DNA from 3 places in the Rhizobium sp. FG113 genome. Region 2 is predicted to be linked to each of the others. Evidence: predicted binding sites of a transcription regulator. Region 2 holds the regulator's gene; each other region holds the start of a gene.
The links. Region 2 encodes PhoB, which activates phosphate uptake and scavenging genes when phosphate is short. Its sites were predicted from a motif close to TGTCATNNANCTGTCAT; they were not measured.

Region 1 (5,208 bases), 380 kb from region 2:
GATTGGCTGGGCGAAACCACTCGCTCCACTTTCATTGCCTGGCTGCACGTTGGCCACGAGTCGATCTCCCCCCTTGTGGGGGAGATGCCCGGCAGGGCAGAGGGGGGTATCCCCGGCAGAACGCCGAACTTGAAGCGCCCTCATTCCGCAGCCTCCCGACCCTGCGCCAGCATCTCGCCGACATGGCCGTGCTCTCTACGGTCCTCGCAATGATCCGTATCCGAGCAGACGAACATGCGGCCGCCCTTGTCGTCCAGGATCACCTCGTCGAGATAGACGTCCTCGGCGCCGCAGAGCGCGCAGGGCTTGCCGAAGCGCTGGATCTCGAAGGGGTGGTCCTCGAAATCGAGGCTGACGACTTCGGTGTAGGGCGGGACGGCGTAGATGCGTTTTTCGCGGCCGGCGCCGAAGAGCTGCAGGGCGTCCGACATATGCATTTTCGGATTGTCGAATTTCGGCGTCGGCGACGGGTCCATGACGTAGCGGCCGGCGACCTTGACCGGGTAGGCGTAGGTCTTGGAGATGCGGCCGTTATGGGCGATGTCCTCGTAGAGCTTCACGTGCATGAGGCCGTATTCCTCGAGCGCGTGCATCTTGCGGGTCTCGGTCTCGCGCGGCTCGAGGAAGCGCAGCGGCTCGGGGATCGGCACCTGGTAGACCAACACCTGGCCCGCCCCGAGCTTTTCTTCCGGGATGCGGTGGCGGGTCTGGATGATGGTGGCATCCTTGGTGTGCGTGGTGACCGCGACATTGGCGACCTTCTGGAAGAAGGCGCGGATGGAGACGGCATTCGTCGTGTCGTCGGCGCCCTGGTCGATGACCTTCAGCACATCATCGGGGCCGATGATCGAGGCCGTGACCTGCACGCCGCCGGTGCCCCAGCCATAGGGCATCGGCATTTCGCGCGAGGCGAAGGGAACCTGATAGCCGGGAATGGCGATCGCCTTCAGGATGGCGCGGCGGATCATCCGCTTGGTCTGTTCGTCGAGATAGGCGAAGTTGTACGTGGCGAGATCGCTCATTCGGCTGCCTCCTTGAGATCGTCATCGCTGCCATTGCGGGCGGCGTCGAAGTCGTTGCGCATGCGGCGGACGAGATCGAGCTCGGCCTGGAAATCGACGTAGTGCGGCAGCTTCAGATGCTCGACGAAGCCGGTCGACTGGACGTTATCGGCATGCGAGATGACGAATTCCTCGTCCTGCGCGGGCGCGGTGATATCCTCGCCGAGCTCGCTGGCGCGCAGGGCACGATCGACCAGCGACATGGACATGGCCTTGCGCTCGCTCTGGCCGAAGACCAGGCCATAACCGCGGGTGAACTGCGGCGGCGCCTTGGAGGAGCCCTTGAACTGGTTGACCATCTGGCATTCGGTTACCTGGATGGACCCCAGCGAGACAGCGAAACCGAGCTCGGGCACATCGAACTCCACCTCGACTTCGCCGATGCGGATTTCACCGGTGAAGGGGTGGTTGCGGCCATAGCCGCGCTGGGTGGAGTAGCCGAGCGCCAAGAGGAAACCCTCGTCGCCACGGGCGAGCGCCTGCAGGCGCAGGTCGCGGCTCATCGGAAATTCCATTGGCTCGCGGGTGAGATCGCCGATCTCATGATCCTCCGGCATTTCGCCATCGCCCTCGATCAGGCCTTCATGGGCAAGGATTTCGGAGACGCGCATGACGCGGCCGGTTTCGGCCTCGCGCAGCACCGGCTCTTCGACCGCGCCATCCTCGAGCAGCGAGGGGTCGAGCAGGCGGTGGGTGTAATCGAAGGTCGGGCCGAGCAGCTGGCCGCCGGGCAGGTCCTTGTAGGTGGCGGAGACGCGGCGCTCGATCTTCATTTGAGCCGTATCGATCGGCTGCGAATAGCCGAAGCGCGGCAATGTCGTGCGGTAGGCGCGCAGCAGGAAGATCGCCTCGATCATATCACCGCGCGACTGGCGCACGGCGAGTGCCGCCAGCGTGCGGTCGTAGAGCGAGGCTTCGGCCATGACGCGGTCGACGGCGAGCGTCAGCTGCGCGACGATCTGCTCGATGCCGATGGCGGGGAGCGCGCGATCACCACGGCGGCGATCGGCGAGCAGGCGGTGGGCATTCGAAATGGCGGCCTCGCCACCTTTGACGGCAACATACATGGGTCACATCTCCGTTGCGGTGATCTTGGTGGTGCGCGGCAGGCAGAGGAAACGGCTGCCGGAGGTCAGCACGATGTCGACGCCGCGCGGAAAGAGCGCGCGATTTTCCGTCCACAGATGCAGGAAGCGTTCCGGCAGTCCAAGCGGCGCGACGTCGGTGACGGTCTTGATGCCGGGGCCCATCAGCGCGAGGCGGCGACCGCCTTCGAGATCGGGCAGTTCGATGACGAGCGTCGTCGAACGATCCGGATATTCCTGGGTGCCGGAGGCAAACAGGCCGAATGAGGAGAGCGTGGCGCCTTCATCGACGAAGGCGAAGCGGGCTTCGGCCTTTTCCGGCGTGACCGGCGCACCGGTGTGGAAGCCGAGCCATTGCGGCGTGGCGGACTTGGCCAAGGCAGGCGAGAGCCAGACGGGGGTGTCGTGATCGCACAGCGTCAGCGCGATGGCGCCGGCAGCGATACCAAGCGGCGCCGGCGGCTCGGCATCGGGCGACACGGTCTGGATGGTGCCGGGGCGGGCCATGGCATCCATCATCAGCTTGAAGACGCTCTGGGCGTGGAACACCGGCTCGGCGAAGCCGCCCGACAGGGCATCGGCATTGTGCGTTTCGGTCTTGAGGGGCATCAGTCGTCTCCGCGAACCATGGTGAAGAAATCGACGCGGGTGGCCGCGGTCTCGTCGGCCTTCCTAGCGTCGGCATCGGCGACGCGGGCCGCGATCGGCGCAAGCAGGGTGGTTTCGATGGTGTCGCGCGTGGCCGGTTCCTGCCAGAGCGCATCGAAGATCGCCGAGAGGCGGGCCTTTTCGCGATCGGTACCGAGCGCCTGGGCATGACCGATGGTTCCCGAAGCAAGGCGGATGGTGGCGCGGGTGACGGTGACCTCGCCGAGATTGAAGGCGGCACCGCCGCCGCCCATGCGGCCGCGCACCATGACGAGGCCAGTTTCGGGGCCGCGCACGGCTTGCGCCACCGGCTTTTCCGTCAATGCCTGCCAGGCCGCTTCCAGCTCCTGCCGCTCGGCGCGGGCGAGCAGATCGACAGTGCGCTTGCGCGCCCGGTCACCCTCACTCAGCTCGGTCTTGCCTACCTTCTTTTCCGCTAAGGTCATCGCCACATCCTTTAAATGTCTATTGATATAGACAACCATACAAGCTATACCTAGACCTAAATCGCCGAGGTGACAAGCGTGTGACATTTCGGGGGCGCATAAGATAAAGGGCTAAAATGGCTGGGCAGGTTCAGAGACAGACGGGCGTGGCGCTGTGGCGGCAGATCGCCGACCGGATTCGCCAGGCGATCAGCGCCGGTGCCTATGACGAAACAGGCATGGTGCCGCCGGAGATGACGCTGGCCACGCAGTTCGGTGTCAACCGGCACACGGTGCGCAGCGCGCTCGCGGCGCTGGCGCAGGAGGGGATCGTGCGCGCGGTGCAGGGCCGCGGCACGCTGATCGAGCGCAAGGAGCGGCTGAACTTTCCGATCAGCAAGCGGACGCGCTTCAACAGCGGCATCGGCGAGCAGGCGCGCGAGACACGCGGGCTGCTGCTCGGCCATGGCGAGGAAGCGGCAAGCGACGAGGTGGCGCGCTGGCTGAAGCTTGCGCCGGGTACGAAAGTGATCCGGCTGGAGACGGTGCGCAAGGCGGATGGGCGGCCGGTCTCGAGCGCGACCTCGTGGTTTCCGGCGGAGCGCTTCGCGGGCATGCCCGACGCCTATGAGAAAACGGAATCGATCACCCGCGCCTTCGCCGAACTCGGCCTATCCGACTATGTCCGCGCCACCACCGAAATCACCGCCGCCCACGCCGAGGCGGCAGACCTCTCGTCGTTGGAGCTGACGCCGGGGGCGATCGTGCTGATCACCAAGGCCATGAATACCGATCTCGACGGCGTGCCGGTGCAATATTCGGTGACGCGGTTTGCGGCCGACCGGGTGCAGTTTACGATCGAGAATTGAGGGTTATCCTAGGACTTAGGGGTCTTGATCGCCGTGGTGACCGTCAGACATGCCTGATCGAAGTCTCGCAGCTTTGACTTATCGATGACGCCGACCTTGAACAGCGCCTGCGCGGAAGAATGGATGGCCTCGAAGGCATCCGACTTGAATTTAGGCCGGGTCGTCATTGTGTATCTTCCTGCTGGACCCGCAACCTAGCATCCACTCCTATCGCCCTCAACCCGGCGAGCTTGACGATATTTCGCGCCCCTCACCTCGCCTCCCACGGAAAGTGCCCTGCCCCATTGCCCGCATCGAAGTCGGTGGAGAGGCTGAGGTCGCGCCAGGTGGCGTGTTCGGTGGCTCTTTGCGCGTCGTTCTGCTCGATGGCGCGGATGGCGTCGCTGCCGAGTGGCAGGCGCAGCGGCGGGTTGGCGAGGCTGGCGAGGTGGAGGATGGCGGCGGCGGCTTTTGCCGGGTCGCCGGGCTGCCTGCCGTCATAGTCGCGCTGGTAGCGGGCCATCTTGCCGACGGTTTCGTCATATTCGGGGCGGCCTTCGCGCAACGTGGTGGAGGCGCCGGCGAAATCGGTGCGGAATCCACCGGGCTCGACGATGCTGACCTTGACGCCGAGCGGGCCGACTTCGCGGCTCAAGGCCTCGGAGAAGCCCTCGACGCCCCATTTCGCCGCCGCATAGGGCGCACGACCGGCCGGGCCGATGCGACCGCCGACGGAGGAGACCTGGATGATGTGGCCGGCGCCCTGCTCGCGCATCAGAGGCAATGCCGCCTTGGTGACGATGATGGTGCCGAAGAGGTTGGTTTCGATCTGGGCGCGGAAATCTGTGAGGCTGGTATCCTCGATCGATCCGACGTCGCCATAGCCGGCATTGTTGACGAGAACATCGAGCCGGCCGAAGCGCTCGACCGCGGCCTTCACCGCCTGCTCGGCCGATTGCTCGTCGGTCACATCAAGCGAAATCGTCAAGACACTCGAGGGGTAACGCTGCTTGATATCGTCGAGCTGGGCGGGGTTGCGCGCGGTGGCGACCAGATTGTGCCCCTCAGCCAGAACCGCTTCCGCAAGCGCCCTGCCGAGACCGCGCGAACTGCCTGTAATCAACCAAACCTGTGACATCGA
Region 2 (5,208 bases):
GGCGGAAGACGAGTGCCACGTCGCTGACGTGCTGCAGGAAGCCTTCCTCAAGGATCACATCGAGCACGGCATTGCCGACAGCCATGGCAAGCGGGTTGCCGCCATAGGTCGAGCCATGGGTGCCGGCCTTCATGCCGGAGGCTGCTTCAGCCGTTGCAAGGCAGGCGCCGAGCGGGAAACCACCGCCGATGCCCTTGGCGGCGGCCAGAATGTCCGGCGTTACGCCCAACCGCTCATAAGCAAAGAGCTTGCCTGTACGGCCGACGCCGGTCTGAACCTCGTCCAGGATCAGAAGCAGGCCGTTTTCATCGCAGAGCTGGCGCAGCGCCTTCATGAACTCCACGGTCGCAGGGCGGATACCGCCCTCACCCTGTACCGGCTCGATCAGGATGCCGGCCGTGGCATCGGTGATCGCAGCGCGAACGGCCTCGATATCACCGAAGGGAACCTGGTCGAAACCGGGTGCCTTGGGGCCGAAGCCTTCGAGATACTTCTCCTGGCCGCCGGCAGCGATCGTCGCCAGCGTGCGGCCGTGGAAGGCACCTTCGAAGGTGATGATGTGGAAGCGCTCGGGATGGCCCTTCGAATACTGGTAGCGGCGCGCGGTCTTGATCGCGCATTCCAGCGCCTCGGCGCCGGAGTTGGTGAAGAACACCTTATCCGCGAAGGTTGCATCCGTAAGCCGCTTGGCGAGGCGCTCCTGACCGGGGATCTCGTAAATGTTGGAAAGGTGCCAAACCTTATCGGCCTGATCCTTCAGTGCTCCGACGACATGCGGATTGCTATGGCCGACGGAGGTCACGGCAACGCCCGCGCCGAAATCGAGATATCGCTCGCCAGTTTCGGTGATCAGCCACACGCCCTCTCCTCGCTCGAACCGCAGCGGGGCACGAGAGTAGGTATCATAAAGCGGCGCGGCTTCAGCCATGGCGCGATCTCCTGTCATTCGCTCAATAATCGCCCGGACTCCGGCTAAAAAGCGGGTGCCCGGAAATGAAAAATGCCGCCTTTCGGCGGCGAGGGGCACTATTGTCTTTTCGCAGTGCGATGTCAACAAAACTGAGCTTTTGTCGCATGCGTCAAGCAAGCATCGGGGTGCCGGTGAGCTATCAACAGCTAATGTTGCAGAAATGACTCTCTCACCCAGCAAGTTGGGGAAAACCGAGAAATCGATTCGCCGCGATTCAACCGACTCTTGTCACGGAGTCGCCCTCACTCTAGGTTAAAACTCAATTACTAGACTGCATGCGGCGGAACTAGTCACCAAAATCGAGCAAGCGTTTCTTGGTCCGGACACGTCCGTGCCATGGGTGAGGGATTCTGCCTACACCAACGCAATAAGGCGGAGACAGGGCATGAACTGGACAGACGAGCGCGTTGAAAGACTGAAGAAGCTTTGGGCCGAAGGCCTGAGCGCCAGCCAGATTGCGGCACAACTTGGCGGTGTAAGCCGCAACGCCGTCATCGGCAAGGTCCACCGTCTGAACCTGCCTGGCCGCGCCAAGGCCGGCGGCACGACGACCGCGACCCGGGCGCCGAAGCGCCCGGCGGTTTCGACGCCCCGCCCCGCCAGCAACTTCAATTCCGCACGCATCTCGCCAAGCCGCGCCGTTGCCCGCCCGCAGGGCGCAGTGGCTCTCAAGGAAGAGATGGACATCGATGCGATCGAGGAAGTCCGTTACCGTCCGGCTTCCAACGTTGTCGTTCCGATCTCGCGCCGCCTCGGCCTTACGGAACTGACCGAGCGTACGTGCAAGTGGCCGGTCGGCGATCCGCTGACGGATGACTTTCACTTCTGCGGCTGCGAGTCCCCTGACAACTCGCCATACTGCACCTACCACCAGCGGATGGCCTACCAGCCGGTCAACGAGCGCCGCAAGGCCGCCAACCGGGTCGCATGACCCGGAAAGCCGGATAAGGAACACAAGAAAACGGGCCCTCGCGGGGCCCGTTTTTCGTTGGATCGGATGAAATGGAAGCGCCTTACGCTTCCATCGAATAACCAGCGCCGCGAACGGTGCGGATGACATCCTGCATGTTCGAGAAGTTGAGCGCCTTGCGCAGGCGGCCGACGTGAACGTCGACGGTGCGCTCGTCGACATAAATGTCATGGCCCCAGACGCCATCGAGCAGCTGCGAGCGGGAGAAGACGCGGCCGGGCGACGACATCAGGAATTCCAGGAGGCGGAATTCGGTCGGTCCGAGGCGGACTTCGCGGCTCTTGCGGTGAACGCGATGGGTTTCGCGATCGAGCTCGATATCGCCGCACTTCAGCAACGAGGAGAGCACTTCCGGCTTGGCGCGGCGCAGCATCGCCTTGACGCGGGCGACGAGCTCAGGCGTCGAGAACGGCTTGACGACATAGTCATCGGCGCCGGTCGACAGGCCGCGAACGCGTTCGCTTTCCTCGCCACGGGCGGTCAGCATGATGATCGGCAGGCGCTCCGTCTCCGGGCGCATGCGCAGGCGACGGCACAGCTCGATGCCGGATACGCCGGGCAACATCCAATCGAGGATCAAAAGGTCCGGCGTGCGTTCCTGCAACCGGATCTCGGCCTCGTCACCGCGAAGGATGGTATCGACTTCGAAGCCTTCGGCCTCAAGGTTATAGCGAAGAAGCACGCTCAGTGCTTCTTCGTCTTCAACGACTGCTACTCTTGGGATCATTCGTCTCGGTCTCCTGGGGGCGTGGGTCCGGAACGCTTATTCCGTGACCGCGCCGACGGTGTTGGCGGTGTCGTCCTTCGGACGTTCGCCTTCCGGCTGGGCGCCGGTAGCCATGTAGTAGATGGTCTCTGCGATGTTGGTGGCGTGGTCGCCGATGCGCTCGATGTTCTTGGCGCAGAAGAGAAGATGCGTGCAGCTGGTGATGTTGCGCGGATCTTCCATCATGTAGGTCAGCATCTCGCGGAACAGCGAGGTGTACATCGCGTCGATTTCCTCATCGCGCTCGCGGATCGACTTGGCGCGGTCGGCAACGCGGCTGGTGTAGACGTCGAGAACTTCCTTGAGCTGGACGAGCGCCAGTTCGGAGAGATGCTCGAGGCCACGGGCGAGCTTGCGCGGAACGCCGGTGCTCTGGACCGCGATGACGCGCTTGGCAGTGTTCTTGCCGAGATCGCCGACGCGCTCGAGATCGGCCGCGATGCGGATCGAGCCCATGATTTCGCGAAGATCGGCAGCCATCGGCTGGCGGCGGGCGATGGTGATGATCGCCTTCTCGCCGATCTCGCGCTCGGCGTGATCGAGGATCACGTCGTCGGAGATGACCTTCTGGGCGAGCGAAGTGTCGCCGTTGACGAGCGCGCGAACAGCGTCGCCGACCATCTGTTCCGCGAGGCCGCCCATTTCGGAGATGCGGCGCGTCAGGAACTTGAGATCATCGTCATAGGCGGAATAGATATGTGTCGATGCCATGGGGCTTATCCTTGAATGTCCTGAGGTTTACCGGTTTCGGAGATCAGCCGAAGCGGCCCATGATGTAATCCTGGGTGCGCGGATCATCCGGGTTGGTGAACATCTTGTCGGTATCGTTCTCCTCGACGAGGTTGCCGAGGTGGAACATGGCGGTGCGCTGCGAGACGCGGGCTGCCTGCTGCATCGAATGCGTGACGATGACGATCGTGTAGGCTTCGCGCAGCTCGTGGATGAGCTCCTCGACCTTGGCGGTCGCGATCGGGTCGAGCGCCGAGCAGGGCTCGTCCATGAGGATGACCTCGGGGCTGACGGCAATCGCGCGGGCGATGCACAGACGCTGCTGCTGACCACCCGAGAGGCCGGTGCCGCCTTCATGCACGCGGTCCTTGACTTCGTTCCACAGGCCGGCGCGCTGCAGGCTCTGCTCGACGATGACGTCCATGTCGGCCTTCGCCTTGGCGAGACCGTGGATGCGCGGGCCGTAGGCGACGTTTTCGTAGATCGACTTCGGGAACGGGTTCGGCTTCTGGAACACCATGCCGACGCGGGCGCGCAGTTCGACGACGTCGATATCCGGATCGTAGATATCATCGCCATCGAGCGTGATCTTGCCGGTGACGCGGCAGTTGTCGATCGTGTCGTTCATGCGGTTCAGGCTGCGCAGGAAGGTGGACTTGCCGCAGCCCGACGGACCGATGAGAGCCGTCACGGTGTTTTCGCGGATGTTCAGCTTCACGTCGAAAAGCGCACGCTTCTCGCCGTAGTAAACCGAGACGTCCTGGCCGATCATTTTATACGGAATGGTATTCATCTTCTGGTCTAGCGCCTTCTCAACTGCTGCTTCCGTCAACATGTTCATGATGTTTACTCCGTTTACCAGCGGCGCTCAAAGCGACGACGCAAGAGGATGGCTCCGAGGTTCATGACGATCAGGAACAGGAGCAGGACGATGATGGCGCCGGACGTGCGCTCGACAAAGGCGCGTTCGGCTTCGTTTGCCCACATGTAAACCTGCACCGGCAGAGCCGTGGAGGGATCCATCGGGGTGGCAGGCGCATTGGCGACGAAGGCGACCATGCCGATCAGGAGCAGCGGCGCGGTTTCACCGAGCGCGTGCGCCAGACCGATGATGGTGCCGGTCAGGATGCCAGGCATTGCCAGCGGCAGAACGTGGTGGAACACCATCTGCATCTTCGAAGCGCCGAGGCCGAGAGCGGCCGCGCGGATCGAAGGGGGCACGGCGCGCAGCGCTGCGCGGGTGGCGATGATGATGGTCGGCAGCGTCATCAGCGTCAGCACCAGACCGCCGACCAGCGACGCGGAGCGCGGCAGACCTGCGAAGTTGATGAAGACGGCGAGACCGAGCAGACCGTAGACGATCGAAGGAACGGCCGCGAGGTTGTTGATGTTGACCTCGATCAGGTCGGTCAGCTTGTTCTTCGGCGCGAACTCTTCGAGGTAGATCGAAGCAGCGACACCGATCGGCAGCGACAGGGCAAGAACGATCAGCATCAGGTAGAGCGAGCCGATGAGGGCGACGCCAAGACCTGCGGCTTCCGGACGGCTGGAATTGCCGTTGACGAAGAGGCCGGTGTTGAACTCCTTGTGGAGCGTGCCGCTGGCCGCCATCTGCTGCATCCAGCCGACCTGGCGGTCGTTGACCTTACGGTTCTTCTCGTCAACTGTCAGGTCGATCTGGCCCTTGTTGGCCGAGTCGATATTGGCGTCGGCAAGAAGCGTGACGTTGACCGTCTTGCCGATCAGCGACGGATCGGCGACGACCATGTCGCG
Region 3 (5,208 bases), 100 kb from region 2:
CTCGATGTCCGCGCCACGACGATCAACGACGATATGAAGATCGCGGCCGTCCGGGCGCTGGCGAGCCTCGCCCGCGAGGACGTTCCCGACGATGTCGCCGCCGCCTATCAGGGCAACCGTCCGCGCTTCGGCCCGCAATACATCATTCCGGTGCCCTTCGATCCGCGCCTGATTTCGGCAATCCCCGTGGCCGTCGCCCAGGCTGCCATGGAAAGCGGCGTCGCCCGCAAGCCGATACCCGACATGGCCGCCTATGCCCGCGAACTGTCGGCGCGGCGCGATCTGATCGCCTCGACGCTGGCCAGCCTCTATGAGCGCGTCCGCCGCCATCCCAAGCGCGTTGTCTTTGCCGAGGCCGAGGAGGAGCAGGTCATGCGCGCCGCGCTCTCCTATGCCAACCAGCAGCTCGGCACCGCCATCCTGCTCGGCCGCGAGGATCTGATCCATGCGACGGCAGAGCGCGCCGGTATCGATCTCAACCGCCCCGGCCTGGAGATCGTCAACGCCCGTATCTCGACGCGGGTGGAAGCCTATATCGACTATCTCTACGCGCGCCTGCAGCGCAAAGGCTATCTCCACCGCGACGCCCAGCGCCTGATCCACAACGACCGCAACCACTTCGCGGCCTGCATGGTCGCGCTCGGCGATGCCGACGGCATGGTGACGGGGATCACCCGCAACTACTCGACTGCGCTCGAGGATGTTCGCCGCTGCATCGACGAGAAGCCCGGCCACCGGGTGATCGGCGTGTCGATCGCGCTCTGCCGCGGCCGCACCGTCTTCGTGGCCGACACCGCGGTCCACGACATGCCGTCCGCCGAGGAGCTTGCCGATATCGCGGTGGAGGCCGCCGGCTTCGCGCGCCGCATGGGCTACAATCCGCGCGTCGCCATGCTCGCCTACTCGACCTTCGGCCACCCCTCCGGCGAGCGTTCCGAGCGCGTCCGCGAAGCCGTCGCCATCCTCGACCGCCGCCATGTGGATTTCGAGTATGACGGCGAAATGGCGGCTGATGTGGCGCTGAACCGCAAGGCGATGGAGCAATACCCCTTCTGCCGCCTGTCCGGCCCCGCCAACGTGCTGGTCATGCCGGCGTTCCACTCGGCCTCGATCTCGACCAAGATGCTGCAGGAACTCGGCGGCTCCACCGTCATCGGCCCCATCCTCGTCGGAGTCGACAAGGCGGTACAGATCACCTCGATGGGGGCGAAGGACAGCGACATCGTGAACATGGCCGCGATTGCGGCTTATACGGGGTCGTGAGGTGATTATGGGGTGAGGTGGTTATGGGTGAGGGCGTGCCGTGTGGCCCCCTCATCTGGCTGCCGCCATCTTCTCCCCGCTGGGGAGAAGGGACTCGTGGCGGGCCGCTTGTTCCATCTTCCCTTCTCCCCAGCGGGGAGAAGGTGGCCCGAAGGGTCGGATGAGGGGGCTACACGGAAAACCGCTAAAGAAAGCTAATTACGCCACCGAAATCAGCTGGCAAACCGCCCGGCATCGGCACCGTAATAATTCACATACCGATCCGAAATGCTGGCGATCGGCAGAACGATCAGCACATCCGTCGTGTTGAACGACTTGTCGACCACTGCGGTGGAGCCGACCATGGCGCCGAGGCGCAGGTAGCCCTTGATCAGCGGCGGCAGGGCCATCAGCGCGCGCTTCGGATTGACGGCTTCGACCGGCATCAGGTCCATGTCGCGGGCGAGATGCGGCAGCGCATCGACAGCCCATTCGTCCTTGGCAGCGACGTTGTGGCGGAGGAACGAGAGTGCCAGCGCATGCTGTTCCGGGTGAATGCCGGGGAAGGAGGCGCAGCCGAACATCGCGCTCATGCCGTGCTTCAAGGCATAGGCCCAGTTTCCCTGCCAGAGAAGCTCGACGATGCGCTTGGTGCGGTAGTCCGGCAGCACGCAGGAGCGGCCGAGCTCCATGAAACGCTTATCCGGATGGCGCGCGATCAGCGTGTCGATGTCGAATTCGGAAGCCGAGTAAAAGCCGCCATTGGCCATCGCCACATCCTGCCGCAGCAGGCGGTAGGTGCCGACGATCTGGTCCTCGCTGTCGCCCTCGATCGAGCGATCGAGCACCAGAAGGTGGTCGCAAAAGTCGTCGTAGGCGTCGAAATCACGCTTGCGGCGCATCGCTTCCGCAGGCAGTTCGGCCTTCATCTCGTCCACGAAAACACGGTAGCGCACGGATTGCGCGGCATCGATTTCGCCAGGCGTACGGGCAAGGCGCGTCTCGAGATTGCCGATCCGGCCGAACACGTCGCTCTCGATCTGTTCGGCTTTCCGCGCAGGGGGAAGAGCCTCGACGAGGGTGTCACGGTTGCAGATATCTACGGACATGACGAATCTTTCATTGCCGGCTTTAGGACGCCATAAAACACTTATATGCGACAGCAAAGTGACATTTTAAACCCCCAGATACGCAAGAAACACATGGGTGGCTCTGGCGCTACAATGCCTCCGCGCGGCGTGCGGAGAGCGCGGCGACAGCCTGAACTTCCGTCAGCAGCCGTATGGGGTCTATGGGTTTCAGCATGACGCGGTTTGCCCCGTTCAGCAAGACTTGACGACGCGATTCATCGCGTTTGTCAGCAGTCAAAACGATGATCGGCACCGAGGGAACCTCAAGCCGGCGCTCATGGCCACGTAGCCGGCCAATCATTTCGATCCCGTCGCCGCCGGGCATGGAAAGATCGCTGATGACGATATCCGGCCGCACGCTGCCTTCCGCCAGCGCCGCATCGAGCAGCGCTTCGAAATGCTCGACATGCTGCACGCTATGGCCGGCTTTTTCGAGCATGGCGCGGATCAGCATGGCGTTGATCGGATCGTCCTCGGCAAGCACGATCTTCAGCCCGCTCTGGATGCCCGCCTCCGGGATGCCGGGGCTGAAGCCGGGCTGGTTGTCGTTCAGCGCATCGCGCTTTTCCATGCCGCGCATGCGACCGCGCAAGACGTCGATCAGCGATTGTTCGCGCAGCGGCCGGATCAGCCAGGCATCGAAGAGATCGAGCGAATGGGCGTTGCGCTCTTCCGGATTGACCAGGAAGATCTTGCGCAGGCCAAGGGCTGCGATATCCGTCCGGTCAGCCAAGTGTGCCGCGAATTCGGCCGACATGCGGTGGTCGACGATGATGTCGGTTGGACGCCGTCCGTTGGCCGCCATGTCGAGCAGGATCCAGCGCGCCGTCTCGCCATCCTCGACGAAGTGGCACTGGCCGCCGAGCGTGCGGATGGTCTCCGAAATCGCCATGCGCGCGGCACCGGCAGGTGCGAGCAGCACGACGAGATTGCCCGAGAGCAGCGTGTCGCGGCGGGCTGCGGGCTCTTCGTCTCCCTCGGTGCGGAAGCGGATGCAGAACTCGGTGCCGGTGCCCTTTTCGCTGGCGACGGTCAGCGCGCCGCCGAACTCGCGCATGATGCGCGCCGAGATGGCAAGGCCAAGGCCGGTGCCGTTGCTCTTCTCCACCATGGTGCCCGCCTGTTCGTATTCACCGAAGACACGCGCCTGCTCTTCTTCCGTCATGCCCGGCCCTGTGTCGGTGACGGTGATCGCAAGCTCGCCATCCTGCAGCGACACGCGAATGAACACGCCGCCGACCTGGGTGAATTTCACCGCATTGCCGATGACGTTGAACAAGACCTGGCGCAGGCGGGCCGCGTCGAAGTTCATGAGCTCGGGAACATCCGACGATACGGTCGAACCGATCTCGATGCCCTTCTCGTGGGCGCGGTGGGCGAGCATCTCGACAACGCTTTCAAGCAGCTTGCGCACTGATTCAGAGCGCGGCCGCAGCTGGAAGCGTCCGACCTCGATGGTCGAGAAATCGAGCAGGTCCTCGACCAGCTGGGTCAGCGCATGGCCGGACTGGCGGATGCCGGTGAGGTAATTGTCCTGCTCCTGCGTCATACGCGTCTCGGTCAAAAGATGCGTCATGCCGAGAATGCCCGAGAGCGGCGTGCGCAGCTCGTGGCTGACGGTCGCGAGCAGCCGCGATTTCGAGGCGCTGTTGAACTCTGCCTTCTGCCGCGCCTCTTCGCGCTCCTGCGCCGCGATCCGATCGGCCGTCACGTCGCGGGCGATGCTGTGCAGCAAGAGCTTCCCGTCCGAGGGGTTGCGGGTGACGACATCGCGCCAGAAGAAGATGCGCTGACCCTCGGGCGTCGACATCTCGACATCATAGCGATGCGGCTCCGTGCCGGGGCGAAAGGCGATGCCGATCTCCTCGCAGGTCTGCCCGATCGGGTTTAGCCGCCCGGTCAGCCGGCGGAACATGTCGTTTGCGGCAACGATCCGTCGATCCATCGTCCGGGTCACCGTGATGTCGCCGAGCGCGTCGTGGATGCTGGCAAACAGCGCGGCATCGCTTCCGCCGCGCGCGGTGTCGTCGCCGGCGCGGGCCTTGATGTGATGGCGGCGCGTCGAGAGAACGGCGAAGCAGACGATCGCGGCAAGAACCAGCCCGCCGCTGCCGATCGCGACCCAGAGCAGGCCGCCCATATAGCCGAGCGCGAGCAGGAGGATGGCGGAGAAAATGCCGGCGCCGCCGAGCCAGTAGGAGATCAGCTTGCGCGCGGAGGGGGTAACGACAGGGCTGTGTTCGGGGGTAGCGGGCGACATGTCAGCCGGGATCGCGGCCTGCTCATCTTGAGGATGAGCGGCAGGCGCGCCGAAGGCAGCGGCAAGCTTCTCGTGTAACTGACCCAGTCCGACCATAGGTTCAAATTAGCACGCCGGCTGTTCCAAATGCCTTCAGTAAACCGCTAAGATTTTACTTATCGGCGGTCTTGGGTTGCAATAGCTCGTCCAAAATCACGCATCCCGCGCCGATGGTGATGAAACTATCGGCCAAGTTGAAAACCGCGAACGACCATGTCTCGGTATAGAACAGGATGTAATCGATCACGTGTCCATAAAGGAAACGGTCGAGCAGATTGCCCAGCGCGCCCGATATGATCAGTGCGTAGCCGAGATGGGCGAAGGTGCGCTGCTTGCCCGTGCGATGCCAGAGCCAGAGCACGAAGGCCACGATGATCAGCCGCATGCCGACGATGAACCACCCGTCCATGCCTGAGAGCATCGAGAAGGCGACGCCGAGATTATAGGTGCGGTAGAGCGCCAGCATCGGGATGACGTGCACGGCCTCCTGCAAAGGCAGCGTATGATCGACCACGATCTTGATGATCTGGTCGAGCA

Region 1: a site for PhoB is predicted at 3,310-3,326, ahead of phnF (phosphonate metabolism transcriptional regulator PhnF). Genes of this name have one in related genera too.
Region 3: a site for PhoB is predicted at 2,399-2,415, ahead of olsB (l-ornithine N(alpha)-acyltransferase). Genes of this name have one in related genera too.

The regions. Positions count from the first base shown of each region.
Region 1 covers NZ_JBMDKV010000002.1:147,135-152,342, reverse strand. The annotation lists gene ACODTZ_RS07805 (alpha-D-ribose 1-methylphosphonate 5-phosphate C-P-lyase PhnJ) at 141-1,022, opposite strand; gene ACODTZ_RS07800 (carbon-phosphorus lyase complex subunit) at 1,019-2,128, opposite strand; gene phnH (phosphonate C-P lyase system protein PhnH) at 2,132-2,755, opposite strand; gene phnG (phosphonate C-P lyase system protein PhnG) at 2,755-3,240, opposite strand; gene phnF (phosphonate metabolism transcriptional regulator PhnF) at 3,357-4,088, shown strand; gene ACODTZ_RS07780 (hypothetical protein) at 4,097-4,255, opposite strand; gene ACODTZ_RS07775 (oxidoreductase) at 4,339-5,205, opposite strand.
Region 2 covers NZ_JBMDKV010000002.1:522,646-527,853, reverse strand. The annotation lists gene ACODTZ_RS09745 (aspartate aminotransferase family protein) at 1-928, opposite strand, end outside; gene ACODTZ_RS09740 (GcrA family cell cycle regulator) at 1,356-1,901, shown strand; gene phoB (phosphate regulon transcriptional regulator PhoB) at 1,984-2,667, opposite strand; gene phoU (phosphate signaling complex protein PhoU) at 2,704-3,417, opposite strand; gene pstB (phosphate ABC transporter ATP-binding protein PstB) at 3,461-4,276, opposite strand; gene pstA (phosphate ABC transporter permease PstA) at 4,291-5,208, opposite strand, start outside.
Region 3 covers NZ_JBMDKV010000002.1:422,368-427,575, forward strand. The annotation lists gene ACODTZ_RS09220 (NADP-dependent malic enzyme) at 1-1,263, shown strand, start outside; partial or broken gene ACODTZ_RS09225 (endonuclease domain-containing protein) at 1,308-1,433, opposite strand; gene olsB (l-ornithine N(alpha)-acyltransferase) at 1,476-2,351, opposite strand; gene ACODTZ_RS09235 (hybrid sensor histidine kinase/response regulator) at 2,461-4,728, opposite strand; gene lspA (signal peptidase II) at 4,784-5,208, opposite strand, start outside.